Regions from separate parts of the Micromonospora sp. NPDC005173 genome, predicted to be linked through region 1. Evidence: riboswitches for the same ligand, from Rfam matches in the RefSeq annotation. Region 1 holds a riboswitch; each other region holds the start of a gene.
What was found. Region 1 has a riboswitch for cyclic di-AMP ahead of ABZV00_RS05390 (hypothetical protein). Riboswitches for the same ligand answer to the same signal wherever they lie in the genome.
Positions count from the first base shown of each region.

Region 2: linked by a shared signal. The riboswitch ahead of ABZV00_RS17910 (C39 family peptidase) and the one ahead of ABZV00_RS05390 (hypothetical protein) in region 1 are both predicted to bind cyclic di-AMP.
Region 3: linked by a shared signal. The riboswitch ahead of ABZV00_RS01970 (NlpC/P60 family protein) and the one ahead of ABZV00_RS05390 (hypothetical protein) in region 1 are both predicted to bind cyclic di-AMP.

Region 1 covers NZ_JBEXIK010000003.1:35,220-45,033, forward strand. Annotated here, with positions in the region: gene ABZV00_RS05380 (MarR family winged helix-turn-helix transcriptional regulator) at 41-376, opposite strand; gene ABZV00_RS05385 (carbonic anhydrase) at 579-1,316, shown strand; gene ABZV00_RS05390 (hypothetical protein) at 1,372-2,391, opposite strand; cyclic di-AMP (ydaO/yuaA leader) riboswitch at 2,395-2,526, opposite strand; gene ABZV00_RS05395 (YibE/F family protein) at 2,693-4,081, opposite strand; gene ABZV00_RS05400 (copper-translocating P-type ATPase) at 4,519-6,480, shown strand; gene ABZV00_RS05405 (metal-sensitive transcriptional regulator) at 6,487-6,783, opposite strand; gene ABZV00_RS05410 (copper ion binding protein) at 6,938-7,147, shown strand; gene ABZV00_RS05415 (hypothetical protein) at 7,164-8,135, shown strand; gene ABZV00_RS05420 (heavy metal translocating P-type ATPase) at 8,147-9,814, shown strand, end outside.
Region 2 covers NZ_JBEXIK010000014.1:57,535-67,348, forward strand. Annotated here, with positions in the region: gene ABZV00_RS17890 (bifunctional cytidylyltransferase/SDR family oxidoreductase) at 1-1,175, shown strand, start outside; gene ABZV00_RS17895 (CDP-glycerol glycerophosphotransferase family protein) at 1,218-2,888, shown strand; gene ABZV00_RS17900 (alpha/beta hydrolase) at 2,893-3,639, opposite strand; gene ABZV00_RS17905 (hypothetical protein) at 3,788-4,831, shown strand; gene ABZV00_RS17910 (C39 family peptidase) at 4,902-5,735, opposite strand; cyclic di-AMP (ydaO/yuaA leader) riboswitch at 5,980-6,121, opposite strand; gene ABZV00_RS17915 (hypothetical protein) at 6,407-7,174, opposite strand; gene ABZV00_RS17920 (hypothetical protein) at 7,310-7,723, opposite strand; gene ABZV00_RS17925 (acyltransferase) at 7,807-9,042, opposite strand; gene ABZV00_RS17930 (glycosyltransferase) at 9,353-9,814, shown strand, end outside.
Region 3 covers NZ_JBEXIK010000001.1:393,315-403,128, reverse strand. Annotated here, with positions in the region: gene ABZV00_RS01980 (NlpC/P60 family protein) at 1-132, shown strand, start outside; gene ABZV00_RS01975 (peptidoglycan recognition family protein) at 188-2,209, opposite strand; cyclic di-AMP (ydaO/yuaA leader) riboswitch at 2,442-2,578, shown strand; gene ABZV00_RS01970 (NlpC/P60 family protein) at 2,591-3,631, shown strand; gene dcd (dCTP deaminase) at 3,705-4,283, opposite strand; gene ABZV00_RS01960 (pyridoxamine 5'-phosphate oxidase family protein) at 4,383-4,940, shown strand; tRNA gene ABZV00_RS01955 (tRNA-Gly) at 5,154-5,227, shown strand; gene ABZV00_RS01950 (hypothetical protein) at 5,345-5,920, shown strand; gene ABZV00_RS01945 (hypothetical protein) at 6,077-6,568, opposite strand; gene ABZV00_RS01940 (hypothetical protein) at 6,636-7,097, shown strand; gene ABZV00_RS01935 (VOC family protein) at 7,193-7,558, shown strand; gene ABZV00_RS01930 (dihydrofolate reductase family protein) at 7,881-8,582, opposite strand; gene ABZV00_RS01925 (hypothetical protein) at 8,825-9,256, opposite strand; gene ABZV00_RS01920 (hypothetical protein) at 9,292-9,486, opposite strand; gene ABZV00_RS01915 (hypothetical protein) at 9,643-9,814, shown strand, end outside.

The DNA of each region.
Region 1 (9,814 bases):
ACCGCTGTGCTCCCTCGGGCCGCGGCCCGAGGGACGGCGGTCAGGACGGGTGGGTGGCTGCTGCGGCGGGCGTCTCGGCGAAGAGCGCGAGCAGATCGCCGACCTGACGGTCTGCTTCGGCGGGGTGCCGGAACCGGCCGGCCGGGTTGAGGGTGTACTCGTTGCGCCGGCCGACCCGGGTGCGGTGCAGGTAGCCGCCGGCCTCCAGGTCCGCGACGATCGCCTGTGCGGCCCGCTCGGTCACGCCGACCTCGGCCGCCACGTCGCGCAGCCGGGCGGTGGGGTCGCGGGCGATGGCCAGCAGGACGTGTCCGTGGTTGGTGAGGAACGTCCAGTTCCGGCCGCTGCCGGTGTCGCCCGCCGCCGTGCTCGCCATCGTGGGTCCGCCTCTCCGGTTGTCCGCCCTGGCCTCGGTGGCACCTCCGAAGGGCCGGCCCAGGGCCAACGTATGAAATCTAACTCACGCATATCTTGACGCATCTTGTGGTGCGTGTGACCGTGGAGCCCGAGCCAGCGCCCGCCGCCGGCCCGGCTGAAGAGCCATTTGAGCAGGTCAAACGCGTGAGACGAGGTGCGGGATGAGTAGTCCCGGTACACCCGGCGGCAAGCCGGGTCCGCAGCGGGCCACCGACCGGGCGCCGGCGCTCACCGAGCCGGCCCGGGCGTACGCCGAGCTGGCCGCCGGCAACCGGCGCTTCGTCAGCGGCGCCCCGCGCCACCCCAACCAGGATGCCGGGCACCGGGCGGCGGTCGCCGACGGACAGCACCCGTTCGCGGTGATCGTCGGCTGCTCCGACTCCCGACTGGCCGCCGAGATCATCTTTGACCGGGGGCTGGGCGACCTCTTCGTGGTCCGCACGGCCGGGCACACGACCGGCCCGGAGGTGCTGGGCAGCGTGGAGTACGCGGTGACCGTGCTCGGCACTCCGCTGGTGGTGGTGCTCGGCCACGACTCCTGCGGTGCGGTCCAGGCGGCCCGGGAGGCGGCCGCCACCGGCACCCCGCCCCGGGGGCACCTGCGTGCCGTGGTCGACGCCGTGCTGCCCAGCCTGCGTCGCGCCGAGGCCGAGGGGGTGGACGACATCGACGGCATCGTCGACATCCACATCGCGCAGACCGTCGAGGCGCTGCTCGGCCAGTCGCCCGTGCTGGCAGCCGAGGTGGCGCAGGGGCGCTGCGCGGTGGTGGGGGTGTCGTACCGGCTCGCCGCCGGCGTGGTGCGCCCGGTGGCCGCCGTGCCGGCTACCGCCACGGCGCTCGACGTACCGACCGGACCCAGCACGGCGGCCGGCCCGACCGCGCCCGCCGCCGCCTGACGCGACGAGGGCCGCCCCGCGACTCGGGACGGCCCTTCGACGGGTGGACATGCGGTCAGAGCATCGACATGTGTACGTGGTCGGTGTGGTTCGACGGCCCGCTGTACGACTTCCAGCCGGTCGCCGGGAACCAGATCTGTCGGTTCCAGATCACGTAGTAGATGCCGAGCCGGTCGGCGTTGCGGATGAGGAACGCGGCCACGTTGTTGCCGTACGTCCGGGTGTCCTCGTTGTGCCACGGGCTGAAGCCGCTCTTCTGCAACGACCAGTCGCAGGCGCGGCCCTTCGGGTGCTCCCACGGCCCGCCGGAGCGGTAGCAGCCGACGAACCGGTTGAAGCCGGCCCGCTTGACCTCCTTGTACGCGTGCAGCGTGCGCGGGGTGACGCAGCCGGAGGTGGTGGGGTCGTTCTCGCTGCACGACTCGGACTTCCAGTCACCGTCGGCGGTCCGGTTGGGGCCGATCCGGGCGACCGGTGAGGTCGCCGACACCAGGCCGCCGGTGAAGCCCTTCCCACCGACCAGCGCGAGTGCCTTGTCGGCGTCGCGCTTCTCCTTCGCCATCAAGGCGGTCTGCTTCTGCTGCTCGCGGACCTCCGCGTCGAGGGCCAGCTTGGCCTGCTCGGCGCGGGACTTCACCGTGTTGACCTCGGAGAGCTTCTTCTCGTTGACCATGTTCATCTCGTCGAGCACCGCGGCACGCTGGACGAACGAGTCGGGGGCGTCGCTCTCCAGCAGCATCGCGATCGCGCCGATCCGGCCGGTCCGGTACGACTGGGCGGCGATCTGCCCGACCTGGGGGGCCAGCTTCTCCAATTCGGCGTTGGCCCGGTCGACCTCCGCCGCCAGCTCAATCTGCCGCTTCTTGGACTTGTCCAACTTGGACTTGGCGGCGGAGTAGTCGCGGTTGGCCTTCTCGATCACGTCGTTGAGCAGCGCGGGCTCGCCGTCCTCCTCGTGCCCGGACGGTGTGGGGGTCGTCGGGGCGGCGTGCGCCGGGAGGGGGCCGGCGAGCACGGTCAGTGCGGCGATCACGGCCACCACGGGTGTCAACCAGCGGCGTAGGGGTGCCGTCACAATATTCCCTTCCGTCGACCGCCGACCGGGTTAGCTGACGGGTTCGGGGCGGAAGTGGCCCCTACCGCTGACGCGGATTCACCCCACGTGCCTGGGTCCCCGGCTCGCCGACTGGCGATTGGGCGGTGGCACCGCAGGCGCTGCGTCGCGCCTTCAGCGGTAACCGGCAGCGAGGTTACCCGAGAGTCGACCGGCTGAGCTACGTCCAGATGCCGACTAAAAGCGTCATTTCGCCATGGCGCTGAGTGACCAGTGACGCGGTTCTCAGGGCGGATGCCCCACCTCGTCACGCTGAGGAGTGTCACCATGCCGTCTCCGTGCTCCTGTCCGGCTCGTGCCACCGGTCGGTGGCGGTGGTTGGGGGTGTGGCCCGCGCCGGATCGGGTCCGGTCGGGTCGGGTCGACCCGTGCGCGGTGAGCTGAGTGCGGCCAGTGCCTCCGCGCGGTCCGGCCTGGGTCGCTCGGCGGGCGGCTCGGCGGCCGGGTCGGCGGGCAGCTCGGCACCCGACCGGCCGGCTGCGGTCACCACCGCCGCCAGTCCGGTGGTCAGCGGTACGGCGGCGATGAGGCCGAGCGTGGCGACCGCGCTGCGGACGATCTCCTGCGCGAGGAACTCGCTGGTCAGGATCTGCCCGAGCGGCCGCGAGTCGGCGGTGAGCAGGAGCAGTAGCGGCAGTGAGGCACCCGCGTACGCCAGCACGATGGTGTTGACGGTGGAGGCGATGTGCGCCCGGCCGACTCGGGTGGCCGCCCGGTAGAGCTGCAACCGGGTCAGCTCGGGGTTGGCGTTCGCCAGCTCGGTGACGGTGGCCGCCTGGGTGACCGTCACGTCGTCGAGGACCCCGAGCGAGCCGATGATGATCCCGGCGAGCAGCAGGCCGTGCAGGTCCACGTTGGCCTGGAACATCGACAGCGTGGTGGCGTCCTCGCTGCCGAAGCCGGTGAGGTGGGTGGCGGCGGTGGCGATGGTGGCGAGCACGCCGGTCAGCACCAGGCTGCCCAGGGTGCCGAGCACCGCGACCGAGGTCTGCGCGGTGACCCCGTGCGTCAGGTAGAGCACCACGAACATGATCAGGGCGGCGCCGACCACCGCCACCAGCAGCGGTGATCGGCCAGCGCCGATCCCCGGGAGCACGAAGGTGAGCAGGATGGCGAAGCTGGCGGCCAGCCCGGCCAGCGCGGCCAGGCCCCGCCACCGGCCGAACGCGACGATCGCGGCGGCGAAGACCACCGCCAGCCAGACCAACGGCGTGCCGCGCTGGTGCTCCGCGATGTTCCAGCTGCTGGCGACGGGATCGGCCGGATCGGTCAGCTCGACCAGGATGACCTCGTCACCGACCTCGACCCGGGGTGCGCCGGGTCCGTCCGGCACCGGCGTCTGGACCTGCTGTCCGGCAGCCGCCCCGTCGGCCACCCGGACGTCCACGGTGCCGCACAGCCCGGCCCCGGCGTCCGGCGTGCCCTCGGGACTCGGCGCCGTCGGCGGGCACGGCTCGGTCACCACCCGGGTCACCGTGCCGTGGTAGCGCGGCACGTCCTGGCCCCCGGCGGTCTGCGGCGACCCGTCGCGTGGCCAGAGCACCACCGCGGCGAGCACGGTGGCGACGAAGAGCGGTACCACGGTCGCGATGAGGATCCGTCGTACCCGGGGCGGGGCGGACGGAGTGGAACGGCTGTGGTCGGAACCCAATGCGAGACTCCCAACGATCCGGTGCGGGGTACGTGCCGGCGGGCCGGTCGGTTCACCGCCGCCGCGGGAATGCGGCCACGGGCATGACGAATCGCTGGATGGCGACATGACGGCTACGGACGGTGAGTGCTCGGCGCGGTCGACCGGAGGCGACGCCACATCGTGGCGGCGTCGGTGCGCGACTGCGTAGCGAGGTCCGGAGGGCCATCGTGGGAAATGCTAGCCAGCCCGACCCGCGGACGCAGGTTGTGGCGGGGTGTCGCGTGGTCGAACCGCCCGCACGGCGGTGACCGGACCGGCATGTTGGAGTCATGTCCGCTCCGTCACAGCCCGAGCCCGACCGTCCCGGCAGTCACCAGCAGCACGCCGGGTCCGCCGGGCCGAAGCAGCATGACGAGCACGCCGGGCATGACAAGCACGCCGGGCACGACCCGGCGATGTTCCGCCGTCGGTTCTGGGTCTGCCTGGTGCTCACCGTCCCGGTGGTGCTGACGAGCGACCTGGTGCTGGACCGGCTCGGCCTCCGGCTGGACGTACCGGGGCGCTCCTGGGTCGGGCCGGTGCTCGGCTCGGTCGTGTTCTGGTGGGGTGGCTGGCCGTTCCTGGTCGGTGCGGTCCGCGAGGTGCGGGACCGGGCGCCGGGCATGATGCTGCTGGTCGCGATGGCGATAACCGTCGCCTACACCGCGTCGCTGGCCACCAGCCTGGGCGCCTTCGACCTGGACTTCTGGTGGGAGCTGGCCGCGCTGGTCACCATCATGCTGCTCGGGCACTGGCAGGAGATGAAGGCCATCGGGCAGGCCCGGGGCGCACTCGCGGCGCTGGCCGCACTGCTGCCCGACGAGGCCGAGCGGGTGACGGCGGACGGGCGGGTCGAGGCGGTGTCAGTGGCCGAGCTGCGGATCGGTGATGTGGTGCTGGTCCGGCCCGGGGGCCGAGTACCGGCGGACGGCCGGATCGTGGACGGCGGCGCCGAGCTGGACGAATCGATGATCACCGGCGAGTCGCGTCCGGTCGCCCGGTCGGCAGGGGACCGGGTGGTGGCCGGCACCGTCGCCACCGACTCGGCGATCCGGGTCCGCGTCGAGGCGCTGGGTGAGCAGACCGCGCTCGCCGGCATCCAGCGGATGGTCGCGCAGGCGCAGCGCTCCGGCGGCCGGGCACAACTGCTGGCTGACCGGTTCGCCGCCGCGCTGTTCTACGTGGCCACCGGCACCGCGGTGCTGACCGTGCTGGTCTGGACCGCGCTCGGCGAGCCGGACGAGGCGGTGGTCCGCGCGGTCACCGTCCTGGTGATCGCCTGCCCGCACGCGCTCGGTCTGGCCATCCCGCTGGTCGTCGCGCTCTCCACCGCGCTGGCCGCGCGATCCGGGATCCTGGTCAAGGACCGGCTGGCGCTGGAGCGGATGCGGACCGTGGCCGTGGTGCTCTTCGACAAGACCGGCACCCTGACCCGGGGTGAGCACGCGGTCACCGCCGTGGCGACGGTGCCCGGCGTCGGGCGGGACGAGGTGCTGCGGATCGCGGCCGGCGTGGAATCCGACAGCGAGCATCCGCTGGCCCGGGCGATCGTGGCGGCGGCCGGACGCGCCGGCCCGACCCGGGCCGCCGGGTTCCGGTCGCTGCCGGGTCGCGGCGTGCAGGCCACCATCGACGGTACGGAGTACGCGGTGGGCGGGCCGGCGCTGCTGCGGGAGCGGGGCCTGTCGCTTCCGGCCGAGTTGGACGCGGCGACCGGGCGATGGTCGGCGCGGGGTGCCGCCGTGCTGCACCTGGTACGGCTGCCGGACACGGTGCTTGGCGCGTTCGCACTGACCGACGAGGTGCGTCCGGAGGCCCGTCAGGCCATCGTCGAGCTGCGCACCGAGGGCGTCCGGACCATCGCCATGATCACCGGTGATGCCCGACCGGTGGCCGAGGCGGTGGCCGCCGACCTGGGCTTCCGGCCCGGCGTCGACGAGGTCTTCGCCGAGGTGCTGCCGGCGGAGAAGGACGACCGGGTTGCCGAACTCCAGCGGCGGGGGTTGACCGTGGCGATGGTCGGCGACGGGGTGAACGACGCCCCGGCGTTGGCCCGTGCCGATGTGGGCATCGCGATCGGCGCGGGCACCGATGTCGCGATCGAGTCGGCCGGCGTGGTGCTGGCGTCGTCGGACCCGCGCGGGGTCGGTGCCGTGGTCCGGCTCTCCCGGGCGTCGTACCGCAAGATGCGGCAGAACCTGGCCTGGGCGGCGGGCTACAACGTGGTGACGTTGCCGCTGGCGGCCGGTGTGCTGGCCTGGGCGGGGGTGGCGTTGAGCCCGGCGCTGGCGGCGGTGCTGATGTCCGCGTCCACCATCGTGGTGGCGCTCAACGCCCAGTTGCTGCGCCGGGTACGCCTCGACCCGGAGCCCGGCTGAGAGCCCTCAGCCGCGCTTCATCAGCCGGCCGACCGCCGCCATCATCTCGGAGGCCATCTCGTCGGCCCTGCCCTCGGCCGCTCCTTCGTGCATGCAGTGCCGGGCGTGCCCGTCGAGCAGGCCCAACGCCACCTTGTCCAGGGCGGCCTGGATCGCGGAGATCTGGGTGAGCACGTCGATGCAGTAGCGGTCCTCGTCGACCATCTTCTCGATGCCACGGACCTGCCCCTCGACGCGGCGGAGCCGCGTGAGCAGCTGGTCCTTGCTGGCGGTGTATCCGCGGATCGGGGTGGGTGCGGTCATGAGGACCAGGATAGCGTACCCCTGGGGGGTATGGTACGGTCGTCTCCTGCCGCAATACCCCCACCGGGTACCGGTACAGGCAAAGGCGGAGGTCCGTCTCCAGATTACCCCCCGGGGGTATAGGCTGGGAGGCGGCAGAGGGGAGATCATTCCGATGGTCAACACGACGTACCAGGTGCAGGGCATGACCTGTGGGCACTGCGTGAGCGCGGTCAGCGCCGAGGTGGGCACCATCACGGGGGTGAGCGACGTCCAGGTCGACCTTGCCACCGGCCGGGTCACCGTCAACAGCGACCAGCCACTGGACGTGGAAACCGTCCGGGCCGCGGTCGACGAGGCCGGCTACAACCTCGTCGACGCCTGATCCCGGGGAGCCCGACATGAACACGGTGACCAGACTGGGCGGGTTCGCCCTCGGCCTCGCAGCGGTCTTCGGCGCGGCGTACGGGATCGGCCAGGTGGCCGGCCCCGCCGCCCCGGTCGCCGAGAGTCGGCACGACGGCGGAGCCGCCCACGAGGCGGACCCAGCGGGCCACGGGGAGGCGGTCGACCGGTTCCCCGGCGGGCTGCTCGTCTCCGACCAGGGCTACACCCTCGAACCGGTCGCCGCCCCGGCAGGCGAGTTCGCCTTCCGGATCGGCGGCCCGGACGGCCAGCCGGTGACCCGCTACGACGTGGCGCACGACAAGCAGATGCACCTGATCGTGGCCCGACGGGACCTCTCCGGCTTCCGCCACGTACACCCCGACCTGGCCCCGGACGGCACCTGGCGGGTCGCCACCCCGCTGGCCGGCCCCGGGCAGTGGCGGGCGTTCGCCGACTTCACCCCGACCGGGGGCGAGCCGCTGACCCTTGGTGTGGACGTGACCGTCCCCGGAGCGCTGACCGAGCGACCGCTGCCCTCCCCGACGACCAGCACCACCGTCGACGGCTACACGGTCACCCTGACCGGCGCGCCGCAGCCCGGCCGCACCTCACCGCTGACCCTGACCGTCAGCCGGGACGGGCAGCCGGTCACCAACCTGGAGCCCTACCTGGGCGCGTACGGGCACCTGGTGGCACTGCGCCGGGGCGACCTGGCGTACCTGCACGTGCACCCGGACGGCGTGCCCGGCGACGGGCGGACCCCACCCGGCCCGGCCGTCACCTTCCTCGCCGAGGTGCCCTCGGCCGGCACGTACCGGCTCTACCTCGACTTCCGGCACGGCGGAGCGGTGCGCACCGCCGAGTTCACCGTCGTGGCCGGCACCCCGACGACCGGCACCCCGCCGACCGGTGGCGAGCCCACCCCGAGCGGGCCCGCACCGACCGGTGGCACCGACCACGGCACCCCCGGCCACGGGCACAACTGACGGGATTGACGATGACCACCACCAGCAGCAGACCGCTGCCCGAGGCGCCGAACCGGATCGAGCTGGCGATCGCCGGGATGACCTGCGCCGCCTGCGCCGCCCGGATCGAGAAGAAGCTGAACCGGATGGACGGGGTCAGCGCCACCGTCAACTACGCCACCGAGAAGGCCACCGTCCGGTACGACGACGGCGTCACGCCGGACGACCTGATCGACACGGTCCGGAAGACCGGCTACAGCGCCGCGCTGCCGCCCCCGCCGGCCGCTGCCGGGCCGACCGAGCAGCCGGTGGACGCGCTGCGCGGGCCGCGTACCCGGCTCTGGGTTTCGGTGGCGCTCAGCGTGCCGGTGATCCTGCTGGCCATGGTCCCGGCCTGGCAGTTCGACTACTGGCAGTGGCTGTCGCTGACCCTGGCCGCCCCGGTGGTGGTCTGGGGTGGGCTGCCCTTCCACCGGGCCGCCTGGACCAACCTGCGGCACGGCGCGGCGACCATGGACACCCTGGTCTCGCTCGGCACCCTCGCCGCGTTCGGTTGGTCGCTCTGGGCGCTCTTCCTCGGCGACGCCGGGATGCCCGGGATGACGCACCCGTTCCGCTTCGACATCACCCGCACCGACGGCGCCGGCAACATCTACCTGGAGGCGGCCGCCGGGGTGACGGTGTTCATCCTGGCCGGCCGCTACTTCGAGGCCAGGTCCAAGCGGACCGCCGGCGCCGCCCTGCGCGCCCTGCTCGAACTCGGCGCCAAGGAGGTGGCGGTGCTGCGCGACGGGGTGGAGAGCCTGATCCCGGTGGAGCAGCTCGCCGTCGGCGATCGGTTCGTGGTCCGCCCCGGCGAAAAGATCGCCACCGACGGGGTGGTCGACGAGGGCACCTCGGCCGTCGACGCCAGCATGCTCACCGGCGAGTCGGTGCCGGTCGAGGTCGGCCCGGGCGATGGTGTGGTCGGCGCCACGATCAACGCGGGCGGCCGGCTGGTCGTCACCGCCACCCGGGTCGGCGGGGACACCCAGCTCGCCCGCATGGCGGACCTGGTCGAGCAGGCGCAGAGCGGCAAGGCGGCCGTACAGCGGCTGGCGGACCGGATCTCCGGCGTCTTCGTGCCGATCGTCATCACGCTCGCCGCGGGCACCCTCGGCTGGTGGCTCGGCACCGGGGCCGGGCCGACCGCCGCCTTCACCGCAGCCGTGGCCGTGCTGATCATCGCCTGCCCGTGCGCGCTCGGCCTGGCCACGCCGACCGCGCTGCTGGTCGGCACGGGCCGGGGCGCCCAGCTCGGCGTGCTGATCAAGGGGCCGGAGGTGCTGGAGTCGACCCGGCGGGTGGACACCGTGGTGCTGGACAAGACCGGCACCGTGACGACCGGCCGGATGACCCTGGTGGACGTGGTGCCGGCGGCCGGGGAGGACCGTGCCGAGCTGCTCCGGCTCGCCGGGGCGGTGGAGGCCGCCTCCGAGCACCCGATCGCCCGGGCGGTCGCCGCAGGCGCCGCCGACGCCGGGGCGCTGCCCCCGGTGACCGGCTTCGTCAACCTCGAAGGGCTGGGCGTGACCGCCACCGTCGACGGGCGGGCGGTGCTGATCGGCCGACTCCGGCTGCTGCGGGAGCGCGGGCTCGACGTACCGCCGGAGATCGAGCAGGCGGTCACCGACGCGGAGGCCGCCGGCCGGACGGCGATC
Region 2 (9,814 bases), on a different contig from region 1:
TCGGCCCGGCGGACTGCAACATCCTCTTCCACGACGCGGTGCGCCCGCTGCTCAGCGGCCGGATCGTGCGCGAGTGCGTGAACGCCCTCTGGACCTACGACGCCGTGGACGTGGCCATCCCGTCCGCGGACACGATCATCCAGGTGGACGACAACGACTGCATCACCGACATCCCGGTGCGCTCCCGGCTGCGTCGGGGCCAGACCCCGCAGGCGTTCCGCTCCCCCACCATCCGCGAGGCGTACCGGATCGCCGAGGGTGACCCGAACTTCTCCGCCACCGACGACTGCGGGGTGGTGCTGCGCTACCTGCCCGGCACCCCGATCAAGGTGATCGACGGCTCGGACGAGAACATCAAGGTCACCCACCCGGTCGACGTGCACCTGGCGGACAAGCTCTTCCAGCTCGCCGCGGCGCAGGCGCCCCGGCTGACCGACCACCGCAGCTACACCGAGGAGCTGACCGGCCGCACCGTCGTGGTGTTCGGCGGCAGCTACGGCATCGGCCACGAGCTGAGCGAGCTGGCCCAGCGCTACGGCGCGCAGGTCTTCCCGTTCAGCCGCTCCACCACCGGCACGCACGTGGAGCGCGCCGAGGACGTCGAGGCCGCGCTGAAGACCGCCTTCGAGGCCACCGGCCGGATCGACCACGTGGTGGTCACCGCCGGGATCCTCGAGAAGGGCGCCCTGACCGAGATGGACGAGGCGACGATGGACCGCGTGCTCCAGGTCAACTTCGTCGGCCCGGTCACCATCGCCCGGCAGGCCCTGCCGTACCTGCAGCAGACCAAGGGTCAGCTGCTGCTCTACACCTCCAGCTCCTACACCCGGGGGAGGGCCCGCTACGCGCTCTACTCGGCCACCAAGGCCGCCCTGGTCAACCTCACCCAGGCGCTCGCCGACGAGTGGGCCGAGTTCGGCGTACGGGTCAACTGCATCAACCCGGAGCGGACCGCGACCCCGATGCGGACCCGGGCGTTCGGCGAGGAGCCGGAGCACACCCTGCTCGCCGCGGAGGCGGTCGCCCAGTCGTCGCTGGACGTGCTGATCTCCGATCTGACCGGCCAGGTGATCGACGTACGCCGGGCGCCCGGTGACGGCCCCCCGCCGACCGTGCCGGCCCAGTCCGGGTCGGGTCGGGTCGAGGCGCCGGCTGGCGCGGTCTCCGCGAGCTGACGCTGACGGCGGCAGATCCGGGACGGCGGCGAACGGAGCGACATGCGCGGTGACCTGGTCCGAAAGCTGGCCGCCCGGTGCCTGAGCACCGGCCTGGCCGTGCTGGCGTTCGTCGTGGTGGCGCTGACCGGCGCCACCGGGTGGGGGCTGGCGCTGGCCGGCGCCGCACTGGCCGCGGCAGCCGCCGAGCGGCGGATCCGGCCCGGTGCGGACCTCGTCGCGGAGACGGCGCTGATCGCTGCCGCGGTCCTGGTCGGATACTCCCGGCGGCTGGCCGACGGGTTCGACCCTGCGCTGGTCGCCACCGCCCTGGTCCTGCTGGGGCTGGTGCTGCTGGTGGGGCCACTGCGGACCGCCGGCAACCTGGAGATCCGGGGGGCCAACCTGCCGATCCGGACCTGGACCCCGGTGATCGCCGACCAGCTCGGCACCGCCCTGCTCGGGCTGCTCGCCGCGGTCACCCTGGCCGCCGCGCTGACCCTGCCCGCAGCCGTGGCGCTGGTCGCCAGCCTGCTGTTGGGCGCCGGAGCCGGGGCGGTCGCACTGGACCTGGCCCGACGGCGGTTCCGGCCGACCGCCGGTGGCGGGGCGGTGACCCGCGCGCTGCGCCGGCACCAGCCGGAGTTCCTGCTCTACTTCTCCGCGCCGCCCGGCTCCGAGTACCAGGTCACCATGTGGCTGCCGTACCTGGAGCGGATCGGCCGGCCTTTCATGGTCGTGCTGCGCGAGCCGGAGTTCCTGGCGCCGATCGCCGCGGCCACCGACGCGCCGGTGGTCTACTGCCCCACCCTGCGGGCGATGGACGAGGCGCTGGTGCCCAGTCTGCGGGCGGCGTTCTACGTCAACCACGGTGCGAAGAACAGCCACTGCATCCGGTACACCCAGCTCACCCACGTGCAGCTGCACCACGGCGACAGCGACAAGGCGCCGAGCGCCAACCCGGTCTCGGGGATCTTCGACCGGATCTTCGTGGCCGGTCCGGCCGCGATCGACCGGTACGCCCGCGCCGGGGTGCAGATCCCGGCGGAGAAGTTCGTGGTGGTGGGCCGCCCACAGGTCGAGTCGATCGAGGTACGCCCGGAGCCGGTGCGCGGGCTGGCGCACCCGACCGTGCTCTACACCCCGACCTGGACCGGGCACCACGCCGACGCCGACTACTGCTCGCTGCCGGTGGCGGAGGAGCTGCTGCGCCGGCTGCTGGAGCGCGGCGCGACGGTGATCCTGCGTGCCCACCCGTACACCGCGCAGAACCCGGCCTCGGCGCGGCAACTGGGCCGGCTGACCGAGCTGCTGGTCACCGACCGGGCCCGCACCGGGCGGCAGCACGTGATGGGCGCGGCGGCCCGGGAGCTGAGCCTGACCGAGTGCGTCAACCGGTCCGACGCGCTGGTCTCCGACGTGTCCGGGGTGATCTCGGACTACCTCTACTCCGGCAAGCCCTACGCGGTCACCGACATGGGCGACGAGGGCGACCGGTTCGTGGAGCGCTTCCCGCTGGCCGGTGCCGGCTACGTGCTGCGCCGGGACATGTCGAATGTGGACGATGTGCTGGCCGCCCTGCTGGACACCGACCCGCTGGCCGAGGCGCGCTGGGCGACCCGCCGCCGCTACCTGGGTGACTTCCCGGCTGAGTCGTACGCCGAGGCGTTCCTGACCGCCGCCCGCCACGAGTTGGCGCCGGCCACGCCCCTGGCCACCGCCACCCCGGTGTAGCAGCTCAGCGGTACGCGTCCAGCAGCGCCAGCACCGCCGCCGGGTCCTCCACGTGCGCGTTGTGCCCAAGCCCCGCCAGCGTGACGACCGGTACGCCGAACTCCTTGAGCTGTGCGTCGGTGACCATCGCGTCGTGCTCGCCGCGGGCCAGCACCACCGGCACGTCGGTCGCGGCCAGCAGAGCGGCGAGGTGGGGCTCGCCGACGGCGAACGCGGTCGAGTCCATCGCCAGCCGCCACCGGCCGTCGACCTGGCGCAGCCCGGCGTCCACCACCGGATCATCCGACGGGATCAGGCCGGCGAGCCCGGAGACCCGCAGGTAGCGGCGGGCCGCCTCGGTGCGGCTGGCGAACCAGCTGACCGGGCGGGCGGCGAGTTCGGCGGAGCGGCTCAGCTCGTCGGGTGACCAGACCGCCTTGATGCCCAGCCCGACCACCGCGTCCACCGGCATCCCGGCGGCGCGGGCGGCCAGCGCGAGGCCCACCACCCCGCCCAGCGAGTGCCCGAGCACGACGATCCGGTCGTCGGCGGCCAGGCCGTGGGCGATCCGCTCGGCGAACCCCTCGAAGGAGTACGACGGCAGCGGGGCCGACCAACCGTGACCGGCCAGGTCCGGTGCCAGCCACCGCCCGGGCCAGTGCTGCTCCAGCAGTGGGGCCCAGGGCAGCCAGACGTCTCCAGTCGCCCCCATCCCGTGCAGCAGCAACAGGATCGGCCCACGGCCTGTCCGGCCACCTGATTCATCCACCACGGCCGCAGTCTTCCACGGTTCGCCCCCGGGTACGAGAGTCGTCACCGCCGATGCGCGCGGGGACCGCGACCAGGGAAGATCCACTGTAGAGTTCGGCGCCTGGACGGGCCCAGCCACCCGTCGAGCCCACCGTGGAGAGGAGCCGACCGTGCGCAGGAGGCATCGATCAACACTGGTGGCGGCCCTGGCGGCCGTCGCGCTCGCCACCGCGCCCAGCGCTCCCGCGCTCGGCACATCGTCAACCAGCCCCACGCAGGGCGCCACCGCGGTCGCGGCGGCCGACCGGGTCCTGCGGGTCTACAACAACAACATCGAGAACCTGGTGGTGAACAACTCCGACGGGACGTGCACCCGGATCTCCGGGCCGGACCACCTGACCTCGATCCTGGTCGACGACGCCGGCCGCACCGGCACCAGTGGCGTGGTGGCACCCGACATCCTGATCGTGCAGCAGGTGCGCGGCACCGGCCAGGCCGAGGCGTACGCCGACCAACTGTCGGCCAAGTTCGGCTACCCGGCGGGCACCTACGGTGCGATCGTGGCGTGGAGTGACCCGGAGCCGTGGGGCAGCACGCACAAGTGCAGTTCGCAGTCGCTCGGCGACCTCAAAAAGAAGCAGACCAACGGGATCATCTGGAACACCCGGACGCTCAGCCTCGCCGCCGGTGACATCTCGAAGTACTGGAGCGCGGGCTGGCTCAAGCCCGGCACGGCCTACGCCAACGGCGCCGGGTGCACCCTGTACAAGCCGCCGAACAGCGACCCGGACAGCACCGACTACTACAAGTGGAAGCGGACCAGCGCCATCGCGGCCCGGTTCACCATCAAGGCCACCGGCACCAGCGTGTTCGCCGCGACGATGCACCTACCGCAGGAGAACCGGCAGAACGCGTGCGCTGGCGACGGCGACCGGGGCATCGCCAACAGCGGCATCCACCTCGGTGCCGACGCGACCAGCCTGCTGAACGCCTCCACGATCCGCATCGTGGGCATCGACGCGAACCGCACTGGCATCGCGCCCGGCACGCTGGGCGGGTACGGCATGACCGGCTACGGGTCGAAGGCCACCAGCGGCTCCAGCAAGATCGACTATCTCTTCGTGAAGGGCAGCGTGCAGCCGTCCGGCATCGACCACACGGTCAGCGGGACGAAGTCGAACCACCTCGCGCTGTACGGCTTCATCAGCTACTGATCGCACGGACAGAGACGCCGCGGGCGCCGGCCCCTTGTGGGGGACGGCGCCCGCGGCGGCTACGCCCGGGTCAGGCGGAGTAGCCCCGAGTGGCGATCCAGTTGGCCAGGTTGATCGTGGTGATCCAGTACGACGGGTCGGCCGCGTTGGCCGAGTCGGCGATCCGCACGGTCCGGCCGTTGTCCTTGTAACCCACCACGGCGATGTAGTGGCCGCCGCCGTAGGAGTGCCAGCCGCCGTCGGTGTCGGTGGCGTCGCCGGCGACGTTGGCCACCACGCCGCGGCCGTCGGTGATCGCCTTGACCACGTCGGCCTGGAGCTGGTCCATCTGGGCCGGGCTGGGCGTGCCAGCGAACATCCGGGTCCGGTACGGGGAGCCCTTCACCTCGGCGTTGAGCACCCGAGTGGTGTCCAGGGCCGAGTTGGTGCCCATCTCGGTGGTGCCCAGCTCGGCGCCCAGCTCATCCTGGGTGCGGTCGATGCCGGCGGCGCTGAGGGCGTTGCGGGTGGCAGCCGGGCCGCAGTTGAAGTACGTGTTCTGCACCTGGTAGTCGTAGTCGAGCACCTTGGTCGCGGGCGGCTTCGGCTTACTGGTCAGGTCCGGGTTGCTGCTGGCCTTGGCGGCGGGCGACGCGGCCTTGGTGGCCGGCGCGGGGGCAGCGGTGGTCGGCGCGGTGCTGGCCGAGGGGGACGCGGCACGCGCCTCGCCACGGGAGGCAACGGAGTCGCTGCGCATCTCGGCGACCGTGGTCGCGGTGTGCTGGCTGGCCGGGGCGTCGTCGGCGCCGGCGAACAGAGCACCGGTGGTGGTCGCGATCACGAGGGCCGCGGCGGAGGCGGTGACGATCTGGTACGGGCGCTCGGTGGTGAGGCGGCGGAGCTGACGCTTCAGGGTGTGCTTCACGGGGTCCTCCACGGATCAGGGGGAGAGCGGCACACCGGAGCCGGACCGGTATCCGGGCAGGCGCCAGCGCGCGGACCGTGGTCCGCGGATGATGAACCGCTCAGGGGAATGCCCGGCGCGGCCGGGCGGAAGAGGCGGTGACCCGGGGGTCAGCTCACCGTCACTGGACGGATGAGCGGGGGTACCGCGGCGCCGTGGAGGCGGGGGAACAATCGAGGGGTCGAGAGTTGCTGCACGACGATGGAACTCCTTCCGACACCGCCTACCGGGTTAGCTGACGGATTCGGGCGGGAAGATCGCCCTACCGCGGGCCGTGGCTCGCGGATTCACCCCGGACTTACTGGTGGGTCCCCGGTTCGTTGATCACGATTAAGCGGGTCAGCGCGGCGTCGCCTCTTGCGATCGGTTACCGCACCGGACGGGACGACACTACTGGCCGCTCCGCACCCTGCCAAGCCAGGTTCACCTGCGTAAACCTGAACTGTCGCAGCAATTTCTGCGCGTATTGCCGCTGACGCGACTCGATGGGACAACCGGTTACGGCGGCGCCTGCGGGCGACAACCGGACAGGCCGTCGGCAATGGCCTCGAATTCGTGGGAACAATGCTGCCGATCGAGCCGTCCGCCCGATTTCGAGTGAGTGTGACCGGGCTCACGGCCTAATTGACGACTCAGCCAACCCGGGCCGGCCGCCAGCGCGTCGCGGCCGCCGGACGGAGCGCTGCGGTCATCGTCCGACGCGCCGGCAGCGGGTTCGGACGCAGCCGGGCCGCCGCCGCGTACGCCTCCTCGGTGAGGGCCCGGGCCGAGGAGGCCGCAAGCTCCGCGTCCCGCCAGGCCGACCGTTCCCGCCCGGCGGCGGCCCGGTAGTCGGCGAGCCTCGCGTCCCGGACCGCCCGGTTGAGCAGCACCTCCTGCTCAACCGGGTGCCGGCGGGGGTCCCAGCCGTGCCGCTGCCCGAACACGTCAGTGAGCTGCCGCATGGACAGGTCGCCGCGCCAGTACGCCGCCATCGCCGCGCGATGCAGATAGCGCTCCCGGGCGGCGTACTCGGCGGGGGTACGAGGAGTACGAGGGGTGGGCAGTGCCGCGGCGCCGGCGAACCGACGGGCGGCGGTGTCCGCCTCGTCGTACCCGGCCCACGCGCGTTCCACCTGCTCCTGAGCGGCCAGCCAGTCCGCGCGTCGGCGGCGGGCGGTCTGCGCCGCGCCGGCCGCCGCGACGGCCACCTCCTCGGCGTACCGGCGCAGGTCGGCGGCCTCGGCTGCGGCCACCTCCCGGGCGGTGGGCGCCGGAGTCGGGTCGACCGCCGGCCGGTCCCGCTCCGGGCGGGCGACCAGCACGGCGAGCACGGTCAGCGCCAGCAGGAACAGGGCCGACCAGATGGCGACGGCCTGCGGCACCTCGGTCAGGAACTGGTAGAAGACGACGGTCTCCATGGTGGGCACCTCGGGGAGAGAACGATGCGATGGGGATCCGCACGGGCCACCCAGGCTGCGGCGGGGGCCACGGGTCCGGCGGGTGTGGAGCTGATGAGTCGACAGGCGCGGCGGCGGGACGCTCGTCCCGGTGGCTCAGCGACCCGGTGGGGCCCGGGGCGCGCGGCTGGCCGGGCCATCCGCGCGGGGTAGCCGGTCGGCGCCGGCCGCGAGCACCGGGGCCGCGTCGGCGGGGACGGCGGCCTCGCCACCGAGGGGCGCTGCCTGCCCGTCGCTCGACCGCGTCGGGCTGGGCTGCTCAGCAGCCTCCTCGGCGGCGATCGGCGTCGTGTGCACGGCGCCATCCGTCGGGGCGGGCCGGCCCGACGGCGCGACCGACCCGGGGCTGAACGCCGACAGCCCGGATGCCGGCGCCGACAGCCCGGAGGCCGAGGCGGGCGACGTGCCGGCGCCGAGCGCGAGGGCGGCGACAACGGCGAGGCTGGTCAGCACACGTGTCGCCCAGCGCGCCACCCACCACAGCGGACAGGTGAGCGCGGCCGAAAGCACGTCCCCACGCTACCGTCGTGGCCGACCAGGCGCATCGACGACGGGCGTGTCGGCCCGCGCCGCGCCGACCAGAGTGGACGCTGTCAGCGCGAGTCGGCGTAGGTCGATCGCTCGCCAGCTTTGCTCGCCCCGCCGGCCTCGGTGCGGGCTTCAGCGTCGCGGGCTTTGGCTTCAGCGTCGCGGGCTTCGGTGCCGCCTGCTCGCTGTCGAGGAATGACCGCCGGGCGGGCCGAACGGCGCGGAGTGAGCCTGCGCATCATCGGGGTCTCGACGAAACGATGCAGTAGCCCGGCGAGGATCAGGTTCACCAGCAGGAAGCCGAGCACCGCCGCCGGGCCGCGCCAGCCGCCGAAGCCGCTACCCCAGTCCCCGGTCCAGCGCAGCACGCTCGTCATCACCAGAACGTGCACCAGGTAGAAGGCGAACGAGACCTCGCCGAGCCACACCAGCGGGCGGGACCGCCACGGTGAGCGTCGCCCCCGCACGTCCGCGTCCGCGGCGGCGGTGATCACCAGCAGATACGCCACCGCGAGCAGGGTGGTCCACAGCTCGGCGCGGATCCACTGCGCGGCGGCCACCCAGGTGGCCACGAAGATCAGGCTGGCTCCGGTCAACCCGGGACCCCGCCAGAGGCCCCGACGCATCAACTCGGCCGCCACCGCGCCCAACCAGAACTCCAGCGACCGCGCCAGCGGGAAGACCTGGGTGAACCACCAGCGGCTGGGCTCCGGCACCAGGTGCTGGGCCGGCCAGAGCGCAAGGATCAGCAGCGGCAACGCGACGACCAGCGTCCAGAGCAGTGCCGGCCGGGACCGGCGTAGCAGCGGCAGTGCCAGCGGTAGGCAGAGGTAGAAGAAGAACTCGCAGGACAGCGACCAGCTCACCGTGTTGATGCTGTAGAACCAACCCGGCCGGGGGTCCCAGGCCTGCAGCAGCAGCAGGTTCTCCAGCGCGGCGGCCGGCAGCACCGGATCGGCGAACCACCAGGCGACCAGCAGCGCCGCCGCCCACAGCACCAGGTGGTTCGGATAGATCTTGGCGACCCGGCGCCGCCAGAAGCTCCGCCGGGAGTCGCCGGGGCGGGCCGACCAGACCAGTACGAAGCCACTGAGAATGAAGAAGAACTGCACCCCGGACAGGCCGAGGGTGAACAGGACGTCGACCACGGCCTTGTAGTCCGGCTCCGCGATGATCCGCATGGTGCCGGCGTGGAAGCCGAACACCAGCAACGCGGCGATCCAGCGCAGCCCGGTCAAAGAGGGCAGCCGGGCCGGGACGCCTGCGGGCCGGACCTCCGGCTCGGCGACGGTGCTCGTCATGCCGAGGTCCCGGCGCTCCGCAGGATCACCAGCACGTGCGTCTCCTCCTCGGCGCGGCGTCGGACGGCGCAACGGCGACGCCCACGGCGGCCCGGCAGGGCCGCACCGGGGCACCCTACCGGGTTACTCCAGGGTGAATCGGACGTGTCCCACGGGTGGCGGGCGCGCGGCGGATCGTCCCGGCGGCCCGGCTCCGGGCCCCGCGGGGCGGCCGGCGTTAACCTTCCGCTCCGCGGGAGTTCAGGGATTCCACCTTCGTCGGCCACGTCAGGTTCCGAGGCCGGCCACCCGGACCGTCGAAGGTGGCGGCGTGGTCAATGAGCCGACGCACGCACCGCTGCTGAGCATCGTCGTGCCCGTGTACGGCGTCGAGGCGTACCTGTACCAGTGCCTTGAATCGATCCGGGCCGACGTGCCGGCGGGCGAGGCGGACGCGGTCGAGCTGATCGCCGTCGACGACGCCTCCCCGGACGGCTGCGGCGCGATGCTGCGGTCGTACGCTGCCGGCCGCGACGGGGTCCGGGTCGTTCATCTGGGCAGCAACGTGGGCCTGGGCCTGGCCCGCAACGCCGGCCTCGACGTGGCCTCCGGCCGGTACGTCTGGTTCGTCGACAGCGATGACTGGCTGCCGCCGGGCACCATCCCGGCGGTGCTGGACCGGTTGCGCCAGCATCAGCCCGACGTCCTGATGCTGGACCACCTGCGGGTGCACGAGGACGGCCGGCGTGAGGTCGACGCGAGCAGCCACCTGCTGTGCGGGATGCCGGGCGTG
Region 3 (9,814 bases), on a different contig from region 1:
TTCTTCAGCGACCTGCACCATGTCGGCCTGTATTTGGGCAACGACCAGATGGTGCACGCGCCACGCGCCGGTAAACCGGTGCAGGTGGCCAGCATCAACAACATGCCGGTCGCCGGGTTCCGCAGACCCTGATCCAGATCGCGCACGACGACGGCCCCCGGTCAGCGACCGGGGGCCGTCGTGGTTCTCAGCGGGGCGCGCCCAGCGGGGACGGCAGCAACTGCACGTCGGCGAGATCGACGTACATGATCCGGTGACCGAACTGGACCTGCACGTAGCGCAGGTCACCGCGGACGACCGTCCAGTCCCCGGGCGAGGACCCGTCGAAGGTGGTCGCGCGGTAGTACTCGCTCGGCAGGATCCCGCCCACCGCGTACCGCTGCCCGGCGGCGAACGTGTACTGCAATGGCGAGATGGCCTGGTAGGGCACCTCGGCCGGGTAGGCGTCCTGCTCCGGGTAGGCCCGCCCGTAGACCGGGATGGTGGCCCTCCCGCGTTTCGGCGTCACCACGAAGCCCGTGGCCCACTTCGCGGTCGGCGCCGAGGCGGGGTTGTGGAACCAGGCCTTCTGGCCGAGGTACCAGATCGCCGTCCAGTCGCCGCGGACCTCCGCCACCGCGTACGTCTGGCCGGCCGAGGCGCGGGCACCGTGGTCGGAGATGTACATCGTGTCCGGTGAGCCGTCCGGGCGCTCACCGAGGTCGTTGACCAGCGGTGCGTCGTGGTTGGGCGCGTTGCGCAGGAGCACCGCGGACGAGCCGCGGAGCGGGCACGGCGCGGCTGGCGGCACCGGGGTCGGCACGCCCGGCGGCTGCTGGTTGCAGCCGTAGAAGGCCGGCCGGTTGGTGGCGAAGTCCGGGTCGATGGTGACCAGGCCGGTCCGGGCCGTGCCGGTGGTCCGGAACGGGGCCTTGAGCAGGTCGAAGTAGTGCGACCAGTCCCAGTAGGGCCCTGGGTCCCAGTGCATGCCGCCGACATTCGCCGCGATGGTGCCGGGCACGTTGTCGTGGCCGATGATGTGCTGGCGGTCGAGCGGGATGTTGAACCGCAACGCCAGGTGCCGCACCAGCTTGGCCGACGTGCGGTACATCGCCTCGGTGTACCAGGTGCCCTGCCCGGCGAAGCCCTCGTGCTCGATGCCGATCGACTTGGCGTTGACGTACCAGTTGCCGGCCTGCCAGCCGACGTCCTTGGCCTTGATGTGCTGGGCCACGTAGCCGTCCACCGAGCGCAGCGTGTAGTGCCAGCCCAGATAGTCCGCCTGCTTGACCAGGTCGACGCTGGGCGCGAAGTAGCCCTCGGTGTCGTGGATGACGATGTACTCGATCTTCTGCTGTGCCGGCCGGTTGCCCAGGTCGTGGTTGCCGTAGTCGCCGGCACCCGGCCCGTACTTCTCGTACGGCGCGGGAATCCACTCGCAGGCGAGGCGGACCGGGCACTCCAGCCCGTCCGGCCGTTCCGCACGCCGCAGCCCGAGCCGGTGCAGCACACCGGCGTCCGGGCTGACCGCCCGGGCGGTCAGGGTGACCTGGTGGCCGTCGTCGGTCCGCCGGCTCGCGCCGGCGCGAATCTGGTCGTACACCTCGTCGGCGAAGGCCGCCGCGGCGGCCTCGGTGTCGGCGCCGGAGTACCGGGCCACCGCGCCGTACCAGGCCCCGGGGTCACTCACCGCACCGACCGGGCCGCCGAGATCCCTCTGGTACGAGGAGAGCAGCGCGGCCCCGCCCCGGATGTTGGCGGCCGGATCGGAGCGGAGCGTCTCCGCGCCGACTCCGACGAGGCTTGCCGCGGCCTGGAGGGTCTGCAGCGCCGCCGCCGCGGGCGGGGCCTGCCGTGATCCCGTCACCGTGGGCGCGGTGACCGTCAGCGGCCGGGACTCGTCGCCGCGCGGGTCCTCGCCCTCGTCGACGTGGCCACCGGCGGGCAGCGTGGTGACGTGGGCGGCGTCGGTCAGGTGCAGCGGGCCGTAGCCGCCACTGGTGCTCGGGGTGCCGGGATGGGTGTCCCAGCGGGACTCCAGATACGAGACGCCGAGCAGGATGCTCTCCGGCACGCCGTACTCGGCGGCTGCGGCGGCGTACTGCTGCTGCCGGTCGTCGGCCGGCGCAGCCGTGGCCGGACCGACGCTGAACGGTGCAACCGTGGTGGCGGCGACCACGGCCGTGGCGAGCAGGGCGCGCCTGCTCGCCGACAGGGTTGTACGGTGCATCGAACCCCCCAGATCGGACGGGTGAAGGTTTGGTCACCTTGACCCCGGGGCCGGCGCGTCGTCAATACCTTTCTATGTATCAACGCCGACGGAAAGAAATCTTCGGATCCGGTCACCGCTCCGGTCGTCGGTGCACACTGTTACGGCCCGTCGGGTTGCGGATCGGTAACAGCCGTCTCTACTCTGGTCATTCGTCGGCCCGATAGCAGGTCCGCCCAGCCCGGGTGGTGACGGACCGACACCGCCGAGTCGCTTCCGAGCGAACCGGGGACCCAGGTTTTCCCGGGGTGAATCCGCAGCTACTGCGGTAGGGCGCCAACTTCCCGCCCGAACCCGTCAGCTAACCCGGTAGGCGGTCAGGAAGAAGGAGTACGGAACCCGGTGGCACTCCATGCCCCGCGGCCGTCGTCCGAGCGGTCGGCGTCAGCCGGCCCGACGTCGATCGTGCCGCGCTCACGCTGGTCCCGCTTCACCACCGCTCTCGCCGCACTGGTCGGCGTCGCCGTCGTCCTGACCGGCAGCGCCACGGCGGCCCACGCGGACCCGTCCGTCGCCGAGATCGAGCGCCAGATCGACGCCGACTGGAACAAGCTCGAACCGATCATCGAACGACACAACGCCACCCGGGCCGACCTGGCCGTCAAGCGCAAGCAGGCCGACGCGCTGGCCGCCCGGATCGCCCCACTGGAGCGCCAGGTCGACGCTGCCATGGACAAGGTCAGCGCCCTCGCCGTCCGCGCGTACAAGGGCGAGAACGTCTCCACCGTCAACGCGGTGCTGGGCAGCCGATCGCCCAGCGAGGTCGTCGGGCAGCTTGAGATGCTCGACCGGTTCGCGCACAACCAGCAGCAGGATGTCCGGCAGGTCGCCGACCTGCGCGACGAGCTGGCCCGGCAGAAGGCGCCGCTGGACGAGATGGTGACCCAGCTGACCCGGACCGAGGCCCAGTTGGCCGCGAAGAAGAAGCAGATCAACGAGGAGATCGACCGGCTGCAGAAGCTGCGCCTCAAGGTGTACGGCAACGGCGGCGGCGGTCCGCTGCGTCCGGCGCCCTGCCCGGCCAGCTACCCCGGCGGCGGTGCCGGCGTGGCCGTCAAGTTCGCCTGCGCCCAGATCGGCAAGCCCTACGTCTGGGGTGCCGAGGGCCCGAACTCGTACGACTGCTCCGGGCTGATGCTGGCCGCGTGGGCCAAGGCCGGGGTGTCGCTGCCGCACAACGCCGCCCAGCAGAGCCGGGTGACCAAGGATGTCAGCAGGGCCGACCTGCGCGCCGGTGACCTGGTCTTCTACTACAGCGACATCCACCACGTCGGGATGTACGTGGGCAATGGCTGGGTCGTGCACGCCTCGCAGGCCGGCCAACCCGTCAAGATGAAGAAGGTCGACGACGGCCCGATCCACAGCTACGGCCGCCCGGGCTGATCCCGGATGATCGGGGGCCCGTCGCGATCCGTCGCGGCGGGCCCCCGTCGTCTGTCCGTCGTGCCCTACCGAGTCAGCGGGTGGGCCAGGCGCGCCAGTTCTGCCAGGCGCGGCTCGGCGTCGGCCCGCGCTGACCCTGGTAGCGCGAGCCGTAGACCACCGAGCCGTACGGGTGCTCGGCCGGCGAGGAGAGCCGGAAGATGCAGAGCTGCCCGATCTTCATGCCCGGCCAGAGGGTGATCGGCAGGTTCGCCACGTTCGACAGCTCCAACGTCACGTGACCGGAGAAGCCCGGGTCGATGAACCCAGCGGTGGAGTGGGTGAGCAGGCCGAGCCGGCCCAGGCTCGACTTGCCCTCCAGCCGGCCGGCGAGCTGGTCGCCGAGCGAGATGACCTCCAGCGTCGAGGCGAGCACGAACTCCCCCGGGTGCAGCACGAACGGCTCGCCGTCCGGCACCTCCACTGCCGAGGTCAGGTCGTCCTGCTGCATGGCGGGGTCGATGTGCGTGTAGAGATGGTTGTTGAAGACCCGGAACAGCCGGTCGAGTCGTACGTCGATGCTGGACGGTTGGACCAGGGTGGGCTCGAACGGCTCCAGGCCCAGCGTGCCGGCCTTGATCTCGGAGACCAGGTCGCGGTCGGAGAGCAGCATCAGACCACCATAGCGGCGTTGGCGGCAACTGCCGGATCCGGTGCCGGTGACCAGCGCGTCGAGGTCGCTACTCGTACATTTGTTCGATAGAATGCCTGCATGGCTTCCTGGTCCGATTTCGCCGCCGACGAGCCCCGACTCGCCGACGGGATCCGCGTTCTCCTCCAGCAGTACGGGCCGGGCTTCGGCTACCTGGCCACGGTCCGCGCCGACGGCGGGCCCCGGGTCCATCCGGTCTCCCCGGTCATCACCGACGAAGGGCTGTTCTGCTTCATCGTCGACTCGCCCAAGCGCCGCGACCTCGAACGGGACGGCCGCTACGCGCTGCACTCGTTCCCCCCGGAGGAGAGCGACGACGAGGCGTACGTGGCGGGGCGCGCCTGGCCGGTGACCGACCCGGCCCGGGTGGCCCAGTTGGCGCGCAGTGCCCGGGCGGCCCCGCAGGTCGACTGGCGGCTGTTCGAGTTCACCGTCGACGTGGCGATGCTGGCCCGCCGCGAGCAGCACAGCGCCGGTGTCCCGGGTGGCGCTCCCGGTGGGCCGGCCGTTCAGGTCTGGCTCGACCCGCACGCCCCGCCCGCGGCGTCCGAGCAGACCGCCGTACCGCAGAGCCGCCCGGTCCGTCGCAGCCGTGACGTCCAGCGATCGGCCGCCTGACCGCGGCCCACCGACCCGGTCCTGGGGAAAGACACCGGTGCCGGCTCCGTCGTGACGGAGCCGGCACCGGTGGTACGCGGGAGAGCTACGCCGCGCGGTACACGGCCAAGGGGTGATCGTCCGTGACCCGTGCGGCGAGGCCGGTGCGGTGGACCGGCGCGCGGGGGTACCTGGGTGCACGGGTTCGGTGATTCGGGTACAGTGGTGCCGCTTGCGGGTGTAGTTCAATGGCAGAACATCAGCTTCCCAAGCTGACAGTGCGGGTTCGATTCCCGTCACCCGCTCCAAGCGATAGGCCCTGGTCAGGACGTGAGTCCCAGCCAGGGCCTTCGACGTTCCTGCGGCCAGCAGCGCCGGGCGGGCCATCCATGGGCCACGGGCCACGCTTCTTGCCCTTGCTGCCCGTGTCCGAGGAAGCCGCCGCCGGCTTCGTGGACTTCTTGCGCTCCTCCCAACCCATGCACTCGCACCGTGAACACCGCGCTGCCACGATTGCTGCTGTGGCTGATCCTGTCCCGAGATGGCGGAGTGTTCTCCTGGCCGAGGTCATTACGAAGATCGAAGCCGAGCTGGACCGAGCATGGGAAAGCTTGCTGCACGACATCGACATCGACCCCGCCTCCCCGGACGAAGCCGAGCTGGCTTGGCTCGTGGCGAACAACCCGGCGGATCAAGAGTGGCGGACCGTGGACGCTGCACTTGATCGCTTGGTCTGTCCCGACTGCAGGTCCAGGCTGACCAAGGGACCGGCCGCGTGCGAAACGTGCGGCTTTTACCAGGGAATGCGGTTTGGAGCGCGAGAGGTGGACCGACCACACGTCCCGCCTGGAAACGAACACGCGCTGAGGGTCGCGGCTGCTGTAGCTCGCACTCGTGGCCGCTACTCGCCAAGGGCCCGCGTCGGCTACGAACTCCTGCTACCCGATCTCGTTGCCGGCACGCTGCCCACCACGAGGCAGGCTCAGGCCGCCAAGGCCTGATCAACAAGTTGACAGAAGATGAGTGTGATCGCGTCACCAGCCTCGCTGAGGTTGAGGAACTGGCACACGACCGCTGATCTCGTCCCCTGACCGGGTGACCGATGCCGGTCGTGCAGCTGTCGTGCCCGCTACCTGCTCGATTCTTTGAGAAAGGCGCTAGGTCAGGAGCCGGATATGGGGCGCCTCGTGGCTCTCGATGATGGGCGCGGAACAGTGTTCGCAGGATCCGGCGGCTGGTCGGACGAGGTTCGTCTGGGTGGAGAGTTCCCCTGACTCCTGCTGCTCTGGGCAGTAGTAGCCGAGGTAGTGCCGGACCCAGGGGGTTCGGGTGAGGGCGGCGGCGGGTTGATCTCTCTTCGCGTCGTGGAAGGGGGCCCACCAGTAGTCCACCACCGCTCGCAGGCCGGTTTGCTCACCTTCGATTGTGTGGTCGAAGGCGGCGATGCGTCCGGCGGTGTAATGCTGACTGGTCTCCTTGTCGCCCGAGCAGACGGCCCGCTCCGCTCCCAGCTCGAAGATGGTGGTGCGGTCGACGCGCTGGCAGACGAAGCAGTCGAGGCTCAGCGCAAGCCTGCCGCGCCAGTGGAGGTTGTGGAAGGGCGAAGCCGGGAGGGCCAGGACGGTCTTGACTTCAATGGATCGGAGCACGGGGGGATCTTGGCATGTGCTGTAGAGGTAGGTCCGCAGGTTAGGGCTTCCGCCCTACTGTCCCTGCATGGGATACGACATCGGCTTCCTCCCGCCAGGTCGAGACGATGACGGCCAGGGCGACGAACTGCGACCACTTCACCTCACGGACGAGCAGGAAGCTGCCTGGCGACGGATCGTCATGCGGGCACAGCAGGAGATCGGCCCAGCTGAGGAAGATCGGTACCCGACACACCTTGAGTTGTGGCTCGAAGACCCCGCCCGGCAACTGTGGTACGCCGGTAGTTCCGCTTCTATCGAAGTCCCCTACCGGTACACGACGACCGCGGCCAGCGCTCATGCCGCCATGGCGAGGGCGTACGCGCTCGCCCGCGTCGTCTTCGCCGAAACCGGGATGCAGGCCGTCGACCATGAGGTTGGCCAAGCGGTCCACGACGACGGTCTGCCACGGGCGGTGGCCCGTTACCGGGGCGTCGGACAACACGTGGGCGGCCTGGTGGAGGGGCGAGATGAGCACTCGACCGGTTGAGTCTGCTCTGACCAGGCGATGACACTGCTGAGAGCGATCGTGGTTGTTCCCGGTGGGCACCGACACCGGCTAATGTCCGGCTTGGAGGTGGTTCCGTGTTCACCGAGGCTTTTCCGATCGTGACTACGACCGACCTGCCAAGGCTGATCGCGTTCTATCGGGATGTCGTCGGCTTCGAGCTGACCTACCGGTTCCCGGAGGACGGCGCTCCTGAGTTCGTCGCACTGCGACTGGGTAACAGCGAGCTGGGCCTGGCCGCCGACCCGAAGGCCGGCGGCCCTCCCCTCGCGCACCGCTGGGAACTGTGTGTTTACGCCGACGACTGCGACGCAGCCGTGGACGTGCTGCGTGCGGGCGGCGCAACAGTTACCGAGGAGCCGGTTGACCAGCCGTGGGGTGAGCGGTCCGCCCGGGTTACGGACCCCGATGGCAACAGGTTGCTGGTGCTGTCACGCCTGTAGGCGCCCTCGTGTTGACACTCCATTGCACGGGATCGTGTGCCGGGATCAGTTGAAGGGCAGGTCCGGCGAGAGGGACCGGTACCACAGCGAGGGGGCGCAGCAGCAGAGGACGATGAGAGCCACGATGGCGACGATGGCGATTCCGCTGAGGCTGCTGATCGCCAGGATGCTTCTGACTACGCCTTGTCTGCCAGCTTCTTTGTCAGCGCCCGGCATGAGCCGCTCCACGGTCCACCATGTCGATCAGCTCACCACGCCCGCTGCGCCGTCCCTGCGCCGGGCTGCCACCCGCGTGCCAGGATCGCCACACCGTCGCTGAGGGTCACTCCGTCACCGTCGGGCCGCCGCCGCTGCCCCGATCGTCGAGCACGAGCGGAGCGCGACCACCCACCGTGTACCGGATGTGGGTGACCTGCGGCGTGTGGAGGACGCGGGTCGGCGTCAGCTCGATCGCCTCCTTCTCGTCGAGGTCGAGGTCCGCGTCAAAGAGCCGTAGACCGGTACCGAGCACGACCGGTACGACGTGCAGCTCCAACTCGTCGAGCAGGCCAGCCTTGAGTACCTGCCGCACCATGCTGCCGCCTCCGGCCACGGCGACGTCCTTGCCGCCGGCCACGGCGCGCGCCTGTTCGACGGCGCTGGCCACACCATCGGTGACGTAGGTGAAGCTGGTGCCGCCTCCGCGCAGCAGGGGCTGGCGTGGGCGGTGCGTGACGACGAAGACCGGCGCGCGGAACGGCGGCACCTCGCCCCAGGGGACCTCACCGCCGTCGGCCATCCGCCGCCCCATGACGTACGCGCCGGCCGCCCCGAAGGACTCGGCGACCACCTCGGAGTTGGTGTCCTGTTCTCCGCCGGCAAAACCTTGCCGTTCGCGCCATGCCATCGCGTTGGTCGCCCAGCGGGTGACCCGGAAGAATCCGGCGCTCTCGGCCGAATCCATCCAGTTGCCGTCGCCGCTGAAGCGGGGGCCGGCGTAGAACCCGTCCACCGACACCGACAGTTGAGCGGTCACCTTCGTCATCTTGTCTGGTTCCTCTCCCGTTGGGCGACACCCGGCCCGGGTGCCTGCTCACCGATGGGTCGGTACCAACCGAAGAATGCCTACAGGGCGTCAACGTGACGGTGGTCACATCATGTGGAGCGGGGTGACGACCCAACTGTCCCAACCGATGCCAGTTGATCAACTGGCGAGAAAGCTGGCGTCGGAGCCAGGATCCGGCCACACGTCCCGCTCAAGCTGCTCCAGGGTCGCCACCGGCCAGGCTAGAGCGCGGGACCATTCTCGGATGGCCGGCCAGGGTGGCGGCCATCCCTCGGCAGATACCACAGCCCGGCGTGATCGGGGCCGCGCCGCCAGCGCATACGGGACATCTCATCCGGGCGGGGCGTCCAGTCGCGGTAGGGCGCGAAGGCCAGCCGCCAGGCGATCACCGCGAATATGTAGATACCCGGGCCGACCAGCCACAGCAGGGCATCGCGTCTTCGGTAGGAGGCGCGTGGCGCGAGCCAGGCGGTCACCGCAACCGGCAGCGCGATCATGCTGAAGTCGGCCATCGGCCCGTCGCCGAATCGGGCCTCGGCCAGCTCGCGAATGACCAGGGACGGCACGATCACCGCGAGCACGATCGCTGCCGCGCAGACGGCACGCGGCCGTCGGCCCAGGGGCGCACGGGCAGCGGCAGGATCGACGGACATGGTTGGGAGGTTACGGTCCAGCCGGAACGGTGGAACTACGACTTCCGGTCCGTGATCGCCGCCTCTATCCGCAGACCGATGCCGGTCAGGATGAGGAAGGCAGCAAGGATGTGGGGCTTGAGCCCGTCGTAGCCGGACGACATGGTGAGCAGCGACGTCATGAAGCCGGCCACCAGCGACACGGTGCCGAACGCTCGTACCGTGTCGACCCGTTGCGACCGTAGATCCACAGCGGAACGGTAGCGAAGAACCGGCGCCGCTGGCGCCCCGCCGGGGCCGGGCGGCCACTCGTGATGATCCAAGGGCAGGGCCTCGAATCAGGTGGTGCGTGTCCCCCGCCCGCCGGTACCGTCCGTGCTCCCACGAACCCGAACGGAAGAGGCGAGATGAGCAGCGGTGGCGGTACGACGGTGCTGTGGCGCCCGACGGGGCCGGCCGAGTTGGAGCTCGTACGCGGGTCGGGGTGGCGTGAGTGGCCGCCGCGCCTGCCGGACCAGCCGATCTTCTATCCGGTGCTCAACGAGGAGTACGCGGTGATGATCGCCCGGGACTGGAACG